2 regions of the Vibrio sp. B1FLJ16 genome follow, and region 2 is predicted to be linked to the other one. Evidence: riboswitches for the same ligand, from Rfam matches in the RefSeq annotation. Region 2 holds a riboswitch; the other holds the start of a gene.
What was found. Region 2 has a riboswitch for lysine ahead of lysC (lysine-sensitive aspartokinase 3). Riboswitches for the same ligand answer to the same signal wherever they lie in the genome.
Positions count from the first base shown of each region.

Region 1: it holds a riboswitch for lysine, as region 2 does, so the genes downstream of both, tet(35) (tetracycline efflux Na+/H+ antiporter family transporter Tet(35)) here and lysC (lysine-sensitive aspartokinase 3) in region 2, are expected to answer to the same signal.

Region 1 is NZ_HG992749.1:1,825,677-1,832,107, forward strand. Features, by position in the region: gene KHN79_RS08330 (sigma-54 dependent transcriptional regulator) at 379-1,332, shown strand; gene tet(35) (tetracycline efflux Na+/H+ antiporter family transporter Tet(35)) at 1,641-3,242, opposite strand; lysine riboswitch at 3,351-3,531, opposite strand; gene KHN79_RS08340 (DNA-binding protein H-NS) at 4,106-4,513, shown strand; gene KHN79_RS08345 (inosine/guanosine kinase) at 4,637-5,941, opposite strand; gene KHN79_RS08350 (hypothetical protein) at 6,059-6,328, opposite strand.
Region 2 is NZ_HG992749.1:2,694,280-2,700,710, forward strand. Features, by position in the region: gene KHN79_RS12305 (PglL family O-oligosaccharyltransferase) at 1-1,535, shown strand, start outside; gene KHN79_RS12310 (alanine--glyoxylate aminotransferase family protein) at 1,630-2,751, opposite strand; lysine riboswitch at 3,242-3,420, shown strand; gene lysC (lysine-sensitive aspartokinase 3) at 3,524-4,876, shown strand; gene metH (methionine synthase) at 4,945-6,431, opposite strand, start outside.

The DNA of each region.
Region 1 (6,431 bases), 870 kb from region 2:
TGTTCATTACAAAATTGCGCATAGTTATTTAAACTTATATCCGTTGAGTTGTTAACAACCACACTAACCAAGGATTCGATTTTTTTCAACCAAAAATTTATCTTTCTTTGTTCCATCAACCTAAACCATTGATTTTGAACAATCATCATCCAAAATAATAAGTAAGCAATTAGGTAACTAACGTTTAATTTAGCTCATTAATCGTAAATCAAACTAATTACTAAGTTGTTAATAAGCATATTTTTAGACACATTTGCTATATGAAATCAATAAATGTCTCAATAAAGAGACAATCACTTCGCCTTCAGGCCACTCATTAAAAACTATTATTTTAGCGGGTCTAAACTAAACCTAAATAACCAATAAAATTAGAATTATATGAAATGGCATACCAATAACGCGAACCGAGATGCGGGTGTCTGCGATGCTGATATACATTCATTAATTGGAAACACCGAGTGTATTCAAAAACTCCGTAAGGTAATCAGGAAGTACGCCCAATGCGATGCCGAAGTACTCATCCAGGGTGAGACAGGTGTAGGCAAAGGCTTGTGTGCTCGCCTCATCCATCAATTTTCGACGAGAAGATTGAAACCTTTTATCGAAGTAAATTGTGGTGCGATACCAAGTGGCCTAGTAGCGACAGAATTATTTGGGCATGAAAAAGGCGCATTTACCGGCGCCATTTCTGATCGCATCGGGTTTATTCAAAAAGCGGATAAAGGAACTCTGTTTTTGGATGAAATCGGAGATATGCCTCCTGAACTTCAAACTCACCTCTTACATTTTTTGGAAAGCAAAGAAATAAGCAAAGTCGGAGCAGCTAAAAAGATTAATGTAGACTGCCGTGTCATAGCGGCCAGTAACGTAAACTTACTAAGTGAAGTAGTACATGGTGACTTTCGGGAAGACTTGTTCTACAGACTTAATATTTTACCCCTCTCTATACCGCCACTTAGAGAAAGAGGACTAGATATTCTTATGCTAGCGGAGCATTTCTTGAGAAACCTATCAGGCGGACCGTTAAATACTATGTCTCCAGAAGTAGAGGCGATACTTTTAAAACACCAATGGCCGGGAAATGTCCGTGAGTTGCGGAACGTAATTCAGCGCGCGATTGTTTTGTGTGAGGATCGTACGCTACTTGCTGAGAATTTGGGTCTTGAAAATATCGAAAGTACGTCTCCTTCTCCCCGTAAGCAAATTGACCTTAACTACCTCTTACAAGCTATAGAAAGAAATAAGCATAATATGACGGCTACCGCCCGTAGCCTCGGCATATCCAGAACCACGTTGTATCGTTTGATCAAAAAACACAATTTGAGTGTTTAGATTTGTAAACCTGTAACGTGACATTGTGTAACAGCATTATCCAAACATTTCATTTACTTAAGCTCTGATCGCTTAAACAGTCCAACCTAAGTAACGACTGTAGTGATATCTTCCATGGATCTCGTATATTCAATGTCGACTTTTACGAGGTTGGATGACGCCATCATATTCACAACAACCTCTTTGGGCTACATCGTCAATGAGTAGCGCAAGTTGCTCACAAGCCAAGCGATATTTTAAACACTAAATCGCAAAAAAGCTCCGCTATTTCTAGCGGAGCTTTCTAATTTTTAGCTAACCTAAATTCATTATACTTTTTGGTACGATGCCATTTTAGATTTAGACAACCACGACAAAACCGCACAAACAATAACAAACGTAATCGATGCCGCCATGAAAGAGAGAGCCACAGATGCTGTCATGCCTAAGCTGATAAAGCCTACACAAGATACAAGCGCGACTGACAATGCATAAGGTAACTGTGTAGCTACGTGATCAATATGATTACAACGTGCGCCAGTCGATGAAAGAATCGTAGTATCAGAAATTGGAGAACAGTGGTCACCAAACACCGCACCCGCTAACACCGCACTTAGCATTGGTAGCATAAGAGCAATATCAGTTGCGCCTGCCATATCGCCTGCAATAGGTAACATGATACCGAAAGTACCCCAAGATGTGCCGGTCGAAAATGCCATCAAGCCAGACAATAAGAACAGAATTACTGGAAGCCAGTGTGGGTTAATATTACCTTGTGCCAGTGTAGACAAGTAAGACCCTGTTTTCATGTCACCGATAACAGAACCAATCGTCCATGCAAAAACAAGGATTAGAATCGCGCCAAACATTGATTTAGCACCAATCCAAAGCGTGCGGATAATCTCAGCCATTGGGATGCCTTGCTTAAGCACTGTATACAAGCCAACCGCTAAACCAAGTAAGCTACCGTAGATAAGAGAAGTACCGACATCTGTATTCTCAAATGCGCCTAGCAACGCGAACTCTTTACCGTCAGCAGCCAACGCCTGACCACCGGTGTAAAGCATAGAAGCGATGGTCGCGACGATGAGCGTTACGATAGGCAGCACTAGGTCAGAAACCCGGCCTTTATCGCTCTCACGGATATCAAGCTCTTCATTGATCTCATGTGCCTCGGGAGCATCATTCTCGGTATCTTTATCAAAGCCTCGGCCTTGAGATGCAGAAATTTCATGCTCACGCATCTTACCAATATCTAGCCCGAACCAAGCAACAGCAAAAACCATTAGTAAGGCAAATACCGCATAAAAGTTCATCGGAACCAAGCGAATATATGCCCCTAGAGCCGAGTACTCGGTAATACCATGCGAAACCAAAATCCCACCAATAATTGTAATGATATAAGCACCCCAGCTAGAAGCCGGCATAATCACACACATTGGTGCTGCTGTGGAATCCAGGATATACGCTAGTTTAGCTCGCGAGACATAAAAGCGATCCGTTACCGGACGTGAGATCGCGCCAACAGCAAGACTGTTAAAGTAATCGTCGACAAAAATGAACACACCTAAAAAGGCAGCAAGAAGTTTAGAGCCGCGCTTACTTTTTACTCGAGATTGAGCCCATTCAGCAAATGCACGAGTACCGCCAGATAGCGTTAACAAAGCCGTTGTCATCCCTAATAGAATAAGGAAGCCAACAATACTCATATTCCAAGTATTCAGACCACCATCTTCTATAAAAACAGAAGACACTTTTGAACTGACATAACTGGCGGAATCAACGATAGACCAGTCGTTGAGTAGAATCGCACCCAGTACGACACCTACGCCCAGGGAAATTAATACTTTTCGAGTCAAAATCGCCAGTGTCAATGCGACAAGCGGCGGTAATAACGAAACAGGGTCACTAGAGAAATCTATTAAATTCATGATCTTCAAAAACCAAAGTTTGGCTAGAGATCTACTGCAGACAAGTCATGCTATTTTAAAGCACGCTCATGTTGAACTTAGCGACAGGGAAGCGAACACTCCACCCAACCCTACAGTAGCGCTCCATAGTTTAATGTAAATATACTATGGCAGTGTTGTTCCTTTCGAATACAACCCCAGCAAGTAACTTTGATGGATTACTTACTTCGGCAATCTTCGCCTTCCACTATTATTCATTGGCATCACCCCAATAATAGCTACTCTTCGAGACTGCACCTCTACGGCAATAACAAACAATCGACCACTAAATAAACAATTTAGCAACAATATATCTGCAATATTGCATCAGGTGACGTTATTGTACTCATGATGAGGACCAATGCAACACATCAAACTAAAATAAATCTATAACAAACGCTTAAATTCAGTAACCTTAAGTGATTATTGTGCAACTAGCATCATTTCAATTGAATCTATTATGAAACCTCTTTGCCATTAACAAATGTCATAATTCACTTTGATTTGATAAATAAGGTTAATGAGAAGTGGAAAACTTCGATTACTTTGCTATTACACGATGGAGAAAGCGCGATTTAGATTTATTAACAAAAATTATCAATAGTAATGAACACGCGATAATGCGACAGAACTTGAATTTTCATCTCATTAAGTAATATTTACTAATTAATAATATTACTTATCTAGAAAAACTCGCAAAAATTAAACAAAAACTCAATTTAGTATTTGCACATAACCAAAAGATAAAGTTAAATATAAGGACTTACTATTTATTTGTAGAATGGCATTATTCGGTCGTAGCGATAAAAAGTGCCAAACACATTAATCTATTAATAGGAATCGTTATGTCAGAGCTGACTAAAACACTTCTAAATATCCGTAGCCTTCGTGCATTTTCTCGTGAGCTGACTCTAGAACAATTGGAAGAAGCTCTAGATAAACTGACTACTGTTGTAGCAGAACGCATCGAAGCGGAAGAAGCAGAACGCGCAGCGCAAGCTGAGCAAGAAGCTAAACTAGCTGAAATTGCAGATAAAATTGCTCAAGACGGCATCGACGTTGAAGCACTTATTAGTGCACTTTCTGGCGAAACTAAGTCTAAAGCCAAGTCTAAGCGTGCTCCTCGCCCTGCAAAATACAAGTACACTGACACTAATGGCCAAGAAAAAACTTGGACAGGTCAAGGTCGTACACCTTCTGCAATCCAAGAGCAGCTTGATGCTGGTAAATCGCTGGACGATTTCCTAATCTAAAATTGCTTTTTATAAAAAAGGCTCCTCAGGGAGCCTTTTTTTTTTGTAACAACAAATAAATATGGCGCATATCCTAACGCGCCATATTTACATTCATGAACAAACTGTTAATTCATAAATAAATTAACGTTCCCAATATGCTTCTTCAAGACTATCTTCACGCTCAGGAAGACCACGTGAGAGACGTGGAGAGTGCTGAACAAGAACCTCATAGCTCGCGCGGTTAGCATATTTACAAACCTGTGAGAAAGAAGAGTAAGTTAAATACTCATGACTATGCTTACTTGAGTTAGGCACATTTTCTTTGTGGTATTTATTGGCAGCCATATCATGAAGAACAGCAGATAATGCAGCATCACCTGCCCCATTGGTATTCTTAATTTTTTCAGGCCCGCCCATATATGGAGATATATGTGAGTACACTTTTATTGGCGATTCACATGACTCTTTTTTCGCTGGGCGACTAAATTCATAACGGTTAAATTCCGCTATTGAGCCTGGAAGTAATGGCAACGTCGTTTCACGTTTCGCACTTTCTTCCGTGTAACCGGCCATAAACAAACCAACAGGCCCTGCAGTACAAAGCACTAAATCAGCCCATTCTAGCGTTTTATCTGATGCAGCTAACGGATCAGACTCTCCTGTTAACGCTTCTGCTTCATCTTCATTCATTGCAACAACAGAAACATTGTCACGAATAAATTCTTGCCAGTACTCTGGATCATCCTGAATAACAAATTTAGTTCCCAGCGTTAATACAACTGGCACATCGTATTTTTTCGCAAACTCAATGGCCTTCATCGTTGCTTCAGGCATTGGGTCGCCTTCTTTACAACGAACCAAATACGATGTGAGCACCAATGCAGAAGCATTTTTGAAGATTTTTTCAGGGATATTATCAGGGTGAAGCTGATTCATCTGACCTTCGCTAATTGCAAAGGTGCGTTCACCATCTTCAGTGATCAGGGCAAAACAGCGCCCAATCGCACCGTCAACGCCTTGAAGATAATTTAGATCCATGCGGCTGGACGTTTTGCAAAGGTATCGATAGCCGTAACTACCAATTTTGATGTCCTGGCTCATCACTCCCAGCAGCGTCGAACGGTCATCAGCGAGAACCGAGTAGTTGTGGAGCGTATTTCCAATCGTACCACCGGCGTATTCGTTGCTGATGAGATTCTCTTCTCTCAGGTGCTGGTAAAGTGCTTCTGCTGTTGCATCATCAATAACCAACGAATGACCTTTACTCAACCCGTACTTTTCAATCACATCTGAGGTAACTTTAGCTTCAATATCTACCAAAGTTTGGTCGATGCCAATGATATGAGTGCGCGTCATCTTCTTGCTTTCTTGTGCTTGACTCACTAATGGGTCGCGAGCATGTACAGGAAAATAATGCTTGGATTTGCGTTGTCCAGGAAATTTCATATTGTTCGTCTGAGTAAGGGAAGAAAAAGAGAACGGATTCTATAACGCTATTAACAAAGCAGCAATAAAAGCAATTATAGCAAACGATTACCTTCCTCTTTTTTTATTTTCGACGAGTTATTCCCCTTCCATAAAGCTTAAATCCGGAAGCTGTTCCAGGTGCTCGCTATAACGCTTCAGGTTAAATTCACCTTCATTTTTCATAACATCAAACACCTCAATTGACATAGCGCAAGCCATCATGGCGATTGCGTCTTCACGCGGTGTTCCCGTCATCATTAAGCGCATTAATGTTTCTTTTACTTTGATTGGGTTGCCATCTTCTAACTGGTTTTCAACAATCTCAATTAACTCAGCTTCTTGCATGAACTTATTTTCGTCTGTCATCTTCATATTACCTCTTGGATTTTGGGTAACTATGCCATATATAAGTCCTCTATACTTAGGGAAATTATCAATCGATAGTTTTGCTGCTTGAAAATACAGCAAA
Region 2 (6,431 bases):
TGACTTTCGGCCTGCTTATCTGTGTCATCATAATGACCGTGCCGGTATTTTACCCGAATGCGAACACTGACTTGGCGGCAAACAAGCTAATAGGATTATGGTGTGGCTGGCTGTTTTTTGTCGTCTTGCAACAGTTCCATTTTAGTAATAAGCACCGGCAACGTATCTTATGGTTTATTGTAATGGCTGTCGTCATCGAAGCGATTTTCGGTCTGACACAGTACCTTTACTTTAAGCCCGGCAACCCCTTCGGCTACAACACGGTCTCCAACCGACCGTATGGCATATTCCAGCAACCCAATGTAATGGCAAGTTTTCTTGCAACTGGACTTGTGATTGCGAGTTACTTGTTAGCTCGCCAGCCATATAAGTACGACCGCAAACTCAGTGATGTTTATCTTCTGTATGCTGTACCAGTTTTAACCCTGCCGTTGATCGTTGCACTTGCGTCAAGAACAGGTTGGCTTGTCTCTCTGGTTGCTGTGCTACTGATCATCCCCTACATGTACCGTTATAATACCAAGAGGCGTTTCACTCATTGGGTCATATCTCTGGCATCAGGACTACTGCTGTCGGCAGTCGTTATGAATATCGCTTTTCCGGATGGTGATGGATTAGCCACAGAGAAAGTCCATATGGAATCCCCTCGTGCTTACACTTTCCCGCAAACCTTAGATATGGTGATTGAAAAGCCATTTACGGGGTATGGGTATGGTAAGTTTGAGTCCGAATACATACTTTATACCGCTCGCCAGCACGCCTTAAATGAGAAGTATCCAGCCGGATTACCTTCCATGGATCACCCGCACAATGAGTTATTATATTGGGGGGTAGAAGGCGGCTTACTACCTGTTTTAGGTATCTTTTTAGCCATGGCGCTGGTGCTGCACAGAATTTCTCAGGCAAAGCGCGGAACCCGATTAGCTTTGCTAGCTTTGTTCATCCCTATCGTTTTACATACGCAGCTAGAGTACCCGTTTTATCACTCTTTGGTGCATTGGATAATTTTCGTCATTTTACTTTACTGGGTCGATCAGCGGGTCGCACGTTATCGTCAGGCCGGTTTCACTAAAATCACGAAAAGCTTGCTGCGCGTTTTCAGCTTGCTTATCCCCGCTGTGTTTACGTTTTATATGGTAAGTGCCTTACATACCAATTACATACTGACAAAGTTTGAGACCACACGTCCAACAAATCCGGACATCCTCAATCAAGTCAGTAATCCTGTGGTCTGGAAAGACAGGTTTGACTGGGATGTGTACAGCACTTTCCTGAATATAGGCTTACACACACAGGATCCCAGCTTAATCCAGCCGTACATCGACTGGTCACTGAATATTATTAAAGATAAGCCACGCCCTGCTTTCTATAATAATTTGATCCTCGCTTATCAGGGGCTCGATGACACCAGTAAAGCTGAACAAATCCGTGCAGAAGCGCAATTTTTATTTCCTAAGGTGGATTTTAGTCGAGTGAATTATCAGCCGCCTTCAAAAGCTCAATCAGCGTCACCTGTTCTGGCAGAAGCTGAATAACTCAACAAAAAAGCGAAGGGTAACCTTCGCTTTTTGATTCAGCTAATTAACCAGTGCCGGCAAATTTATCACGAGATAATTACCGGGATTGGTATTACTCAGTAAGTGATTCTTCCAGCGCTTTCAGGCAGAGAGCAACATTTTCCGGACGGGCACCATATCCCATCAGACCAATACGCCACGCTTTTCCAGCCAGTGCGCCAAGCCCGGCACCAATTTCCAGATTATACGTTTCTAACAGGTGAGCACGGACTTTCGCTTCATCAGTGCCTTCCGGTACATAAATCGCGTTCAGCTGAGGCAAGCGATAAGCTTCTTCAACAACAAACTCAAAACCAAGCTTCTGCAAACCTTCTTTTAGTTTTTCATGCATTCGCTGATGACGAGCCCACGCATTTTCAAGGCCTTCATTTTTCAGCATCAGTAATGCTTCATGCAAAGCATACAGGCTGTTAACCGGCGCAGTATGATGGTAGCTTCGCTTGCCTTCACCACTCCAGTAACCGAGGACTAAACTCTGGTCCAGGAACCAGCTTTGCACCGGCGTTGTTCGCGACTGAATTCTGTCAATTGCACCCTGTGAAAACGTTACTGGTGACAATCCCGGCACACATGATAGGCATTTCTGACTGCCCGAATACACAGCATCCAGTTGCCACTCATCAACTTTTAGCGGCACCCCACCCAGAGACGTAACTGCATCAACAATAGAAAGTGCATTGTATTGCTTGGCTAATTTGCCCAGAGCCTGAGCATCACTCACTGCCCCGGTAGAAGTTTCCGCATGGACAAAAGCTAAAATTTTAGTATCCGGATGCTGCTGCAGAGCCTGTTCTACTTTATCGACGGAAACTGGCATTCCCCATTCATCGTCGACAACGACCACTTCGCCGCCAGCTCGAACTACGTTTTCACGCATGCGCTCACCAAAAACACCATTGCGGCATACGATGACTTTGTCACCTTTTTCAATCAGGTTAACGAAACACGTTTCCATACCAGCACTGCCGGGAGCAGAAACCGCGATAGTGAACTCATTTTCAGTCTGAAACGCGTATTTCAGCAACTGTTTTAGTTCATCCATCATAGCGATGAATAGCGGGTCCAGGTGACCGACTGTCGGGCGACTCAGCGCTTGCAGTACCTGAGGGTAAATATCTGAAGGTCCAGGTCCCATAAGTATACGATGCGGGGGAATAAAACTTTGGATCGGCATGTCAGCTCCTTGTTTAACGTTATTTAGCCCGAGGAGAACGATTATTTTTAGAGTTTAGTATACCCAAATGACTTCAAGATGCAGGATTCAGAGCGTTGTCACTGGCACAAGTTTGAGGAAAATAACGTAGTGGAATAGCAAGCTATTTCCAAGTTATATGACGCTGAAACTGTGTCAGTGACACGCTCCTAAAGGGCGAGTTGCCTTGGCTCACAGCCTTTGTTAACGATTTTTGATTTAGAACCACTAGATCTTCAAATCGTTGCCGCGCCTGTAAGCCAAGTCATTCTCGCTGAACCTAGCATCTTGAGGTTATTTGGGTATAAGGTCTCGGGCACCAGAGGCATCACACTAATGGATTTTGTGTAGCTCGGCAATTAGCTATAAGTATTGAGTACAAATAACCATCACAAATTCGTTAGTAGAAATCATAAGAATAGTGGAAATATTGATTGACATTACAGCGGTAAAACCGTTCAATGTTTGAGCTTTATGTGGAAGAGGAGCACTACCCAGGTAGATGATTTGTGGAACCGCAATTCCAATACAAACCATTGAGGGGGAGTAGTGCCGAGGTAAGTCAAAATTGCAGGGTTTGACTTGTCGGTTGACCTGGGTTGAGTCCCATCAACTGTCATCAGCACCGTCTGATGAAGAGCTTCTGAGGGTACATATTTCAAATGACATTTTAGATACCTCTCTTTTTGCTCTGCTCCTCTCCTCACTAAATATCGGATATACATTATTTTCTAGGAAGTCGTGGGAGAACGCAGTGAGCGCATTTAACGTAGCAAAATTCGGTGGAACCAGTGTTGCCAACTTTGAGGCAATGAGTCGTTGTGCCACCATTATCGAAAACAATCCAAATACTCGCCTTGTCGTTAGCAGCGCTTGTTCAGGTGTAACAAACCTATTGGTGGAACTGGCCAATGGTGTCCAGGATCAGGAGCAACGTGCCGAGTTGCTGCGTAAACTCGCGGAAATTCATGACGCTATTCTTGGTGAGCTAAGAGATGCTACGGAAGCAACCACGGAGGTTTACGCGATTCTGGACACGGTCACCAGCTTAGCCGAAGCCGCATCCATTCAAGCCAGCACTAAGCTAACAGATCATTTGGTTGCATGTGGTGAACTGATGTCAACACACATTCTGGCTCAACTGATGAGAGAGCGTGGCATTAATGCAGTGCGTTTCGATATACGCGAAGTGCTAAGAACCGACAACAACTTCGGCCGTGCTGAACCGAACGTCGAAGCCATTTTTCAGCTGGCGCAAGAGAAACTCGTACCACTGTGTCAGGAATCGATCGTGATTACTCAGGGCTTTATCGGTTCTGACGAGGAAGGCAACACTACGACGTTAGGTCGCGGTGGCAGTGACTACAGCGCTGCGCTTATCGCTGAGGGTGTAAAGGCTTCCGGCCTGGAAATTTGGACCGATGTCCCTGGCATCTATACAACCGATCCGCGTATTGCGCCAAAAGCATCACCGATTCCGGAAATCAGCTTCAGTGAAGCGTCAGAGATGGCAAATTTTGGCGCGAAGATCCTTCACCCTTCCACGCTGGTACCAGCGCTACGCCACGACATACCGGTTTTTGTCGGTTCTTCTAAAGATCCGGAAGCCGGCGGCACCTGGATTCGCCATCAAGTAGAAAGCTCACCGTTGTACCGGGCTCTGGCATTACGTTGCAACCAGACAATGGTGACACTGCGTAGTGCAAACATGTTCCACGCATACGGTTTCCTGGCGAAAGTATTCGAAATACTGGCTAAACACAAAATTTCGGTAGACCTGATTACCACTTCTGAAATCAGTGTCTCACTGACACTGGACCAAACCGATACGTCTGGCGGCGCACCGCAGTTACCTCAGGAAGTAAGAGAAGAGCTGGAAGAGCTGTGTAAAGTAGAAGTCGAGCACGATTTATGTTTAGTCGCGCTGATAGGTAATAATATGAGTGGCACTAAAGGCTACGCGAAGCAAGTCTTCGGTACGCTAGAAGACTTTAACCTGCGTATGATTTGCTACGGTGCAAGCCCACATAACTTGTGTTTCCTGCTGCACAAATCAGAATCACAGCTGGCAATTCAGAAACTACACACCGAGTTGTTTGAACGATAAGTACCAAACTTTCAACAAGACAAAATAACAAAGGGCTGCCACTGGCAGCCCTTCTACTTTTCAACTGATTAACCGTTAATATTTGGACCTAACCACTTCTCTGCCTCTAACCGGTCCCAGCCTTTACGTTCAGCGTAACTTTCCAGCTGATCTTCCTGGATCTGTGCGATCGCAAAGTAACGAGAATCAGGGTGCGAGAAATACCAACCAGAAACAGAAGCCCCCGGGTACATCGCATAACTCGAAGTCAGTGACATACCGATATTCTCTTCGACATCTAAAAGATCCCATAATGGCGCTTTTTCAGTATGCTCAGGACATGCCGGATAACCCGGTGCAGGTCGAATTCCCTGATACTTTTCACGAATCAGATCATCGTTGGTTAAATTCTCATCCTCAGCATAACCCCAGATCTCTTTTCTTACCCGTTCGTGCAGATACTCTGCAAAGGCTTCAGCTAAGCGATCCGCAACAGCCTGGATCATGATCGCGTTGTAATCATCACCTTTAGCCTTGTATTCATCAGCCAGTTCACGTTCACCAATACCACCAGTCACTGCAAACGCCCCAACCCAGTCGTGCTTACCGGAAACTTTAGGTGCAACGTAATCTGACAGACAATAGTTAAAGCCTTTTGGCTTTTCAGTTTGCTGTCGAAGGTTACATAAAACTTTCGCGACTTCGCTGCGAGACTCATCAGAATAAACTTCAATGTCATCACCCACGCTAGCTGCCGGGAACAGACCACAAATACCACGTGCATTGAGTAAACCTTCACGTTCAACACGATCAAGCAGTTCATTCGCATCATGGAACAAGCGCTGCGCTTCTTCACCGACTTCTTCATGTTTGAAGATAGTCGGGTATTTACCGACAAGTGACCAGGTCATAAAGAATGGTGTCCAGTCGATGTACTGACGCAAAGTAGCAACATCAAAATCATCAAAGATATGAATACCCGGCTTCTTAGGAGCAGGAGGAGTATAAGCACTCCAGTCAATCGCTACTTTGTTGGCACGAGCTTCTTCTAGTGTTACCGGCTTGGTTCTTGGCTTCTTACGGCTATGCTGATCACGTACACGAACATAATCTTCATCGAGTTTTTCGACAAATCCAGGTCGCAACTCATCAGATAGCAGCGACGTACATACCCCAACTGCCCGTGATGCGTTGTTCACATAAACAACCGGATGCTTGTAGTTCTGCTCTATCTTGACCGCAGTGTGCGCTTTCGAGGTTGTTGCGCCGCCAATCAGCAATGGAAGGTCAAAATCCAGACGTTCCATCTCTTTCGCTACGTGTACCATTTCATCTAAAGACGGGGTAATCAGTCCTGACAAGCCGATAATATCGACGTTCTCTTCTTTGGCGACTTTTAGGATCTTCTCGCAAGGCACCATAACGCCGAGGTCAATGATCTCGTAGTTATTACATTGCAGAACAACACCCACGATATTTTTTCCGATATCATGTACATCGCCTTTCACCGTTGCTAGCAAGATCTTACCGTTACTCGACCCTGATTGCTTTTCTGCATTGATATAAGGTTCTAGGT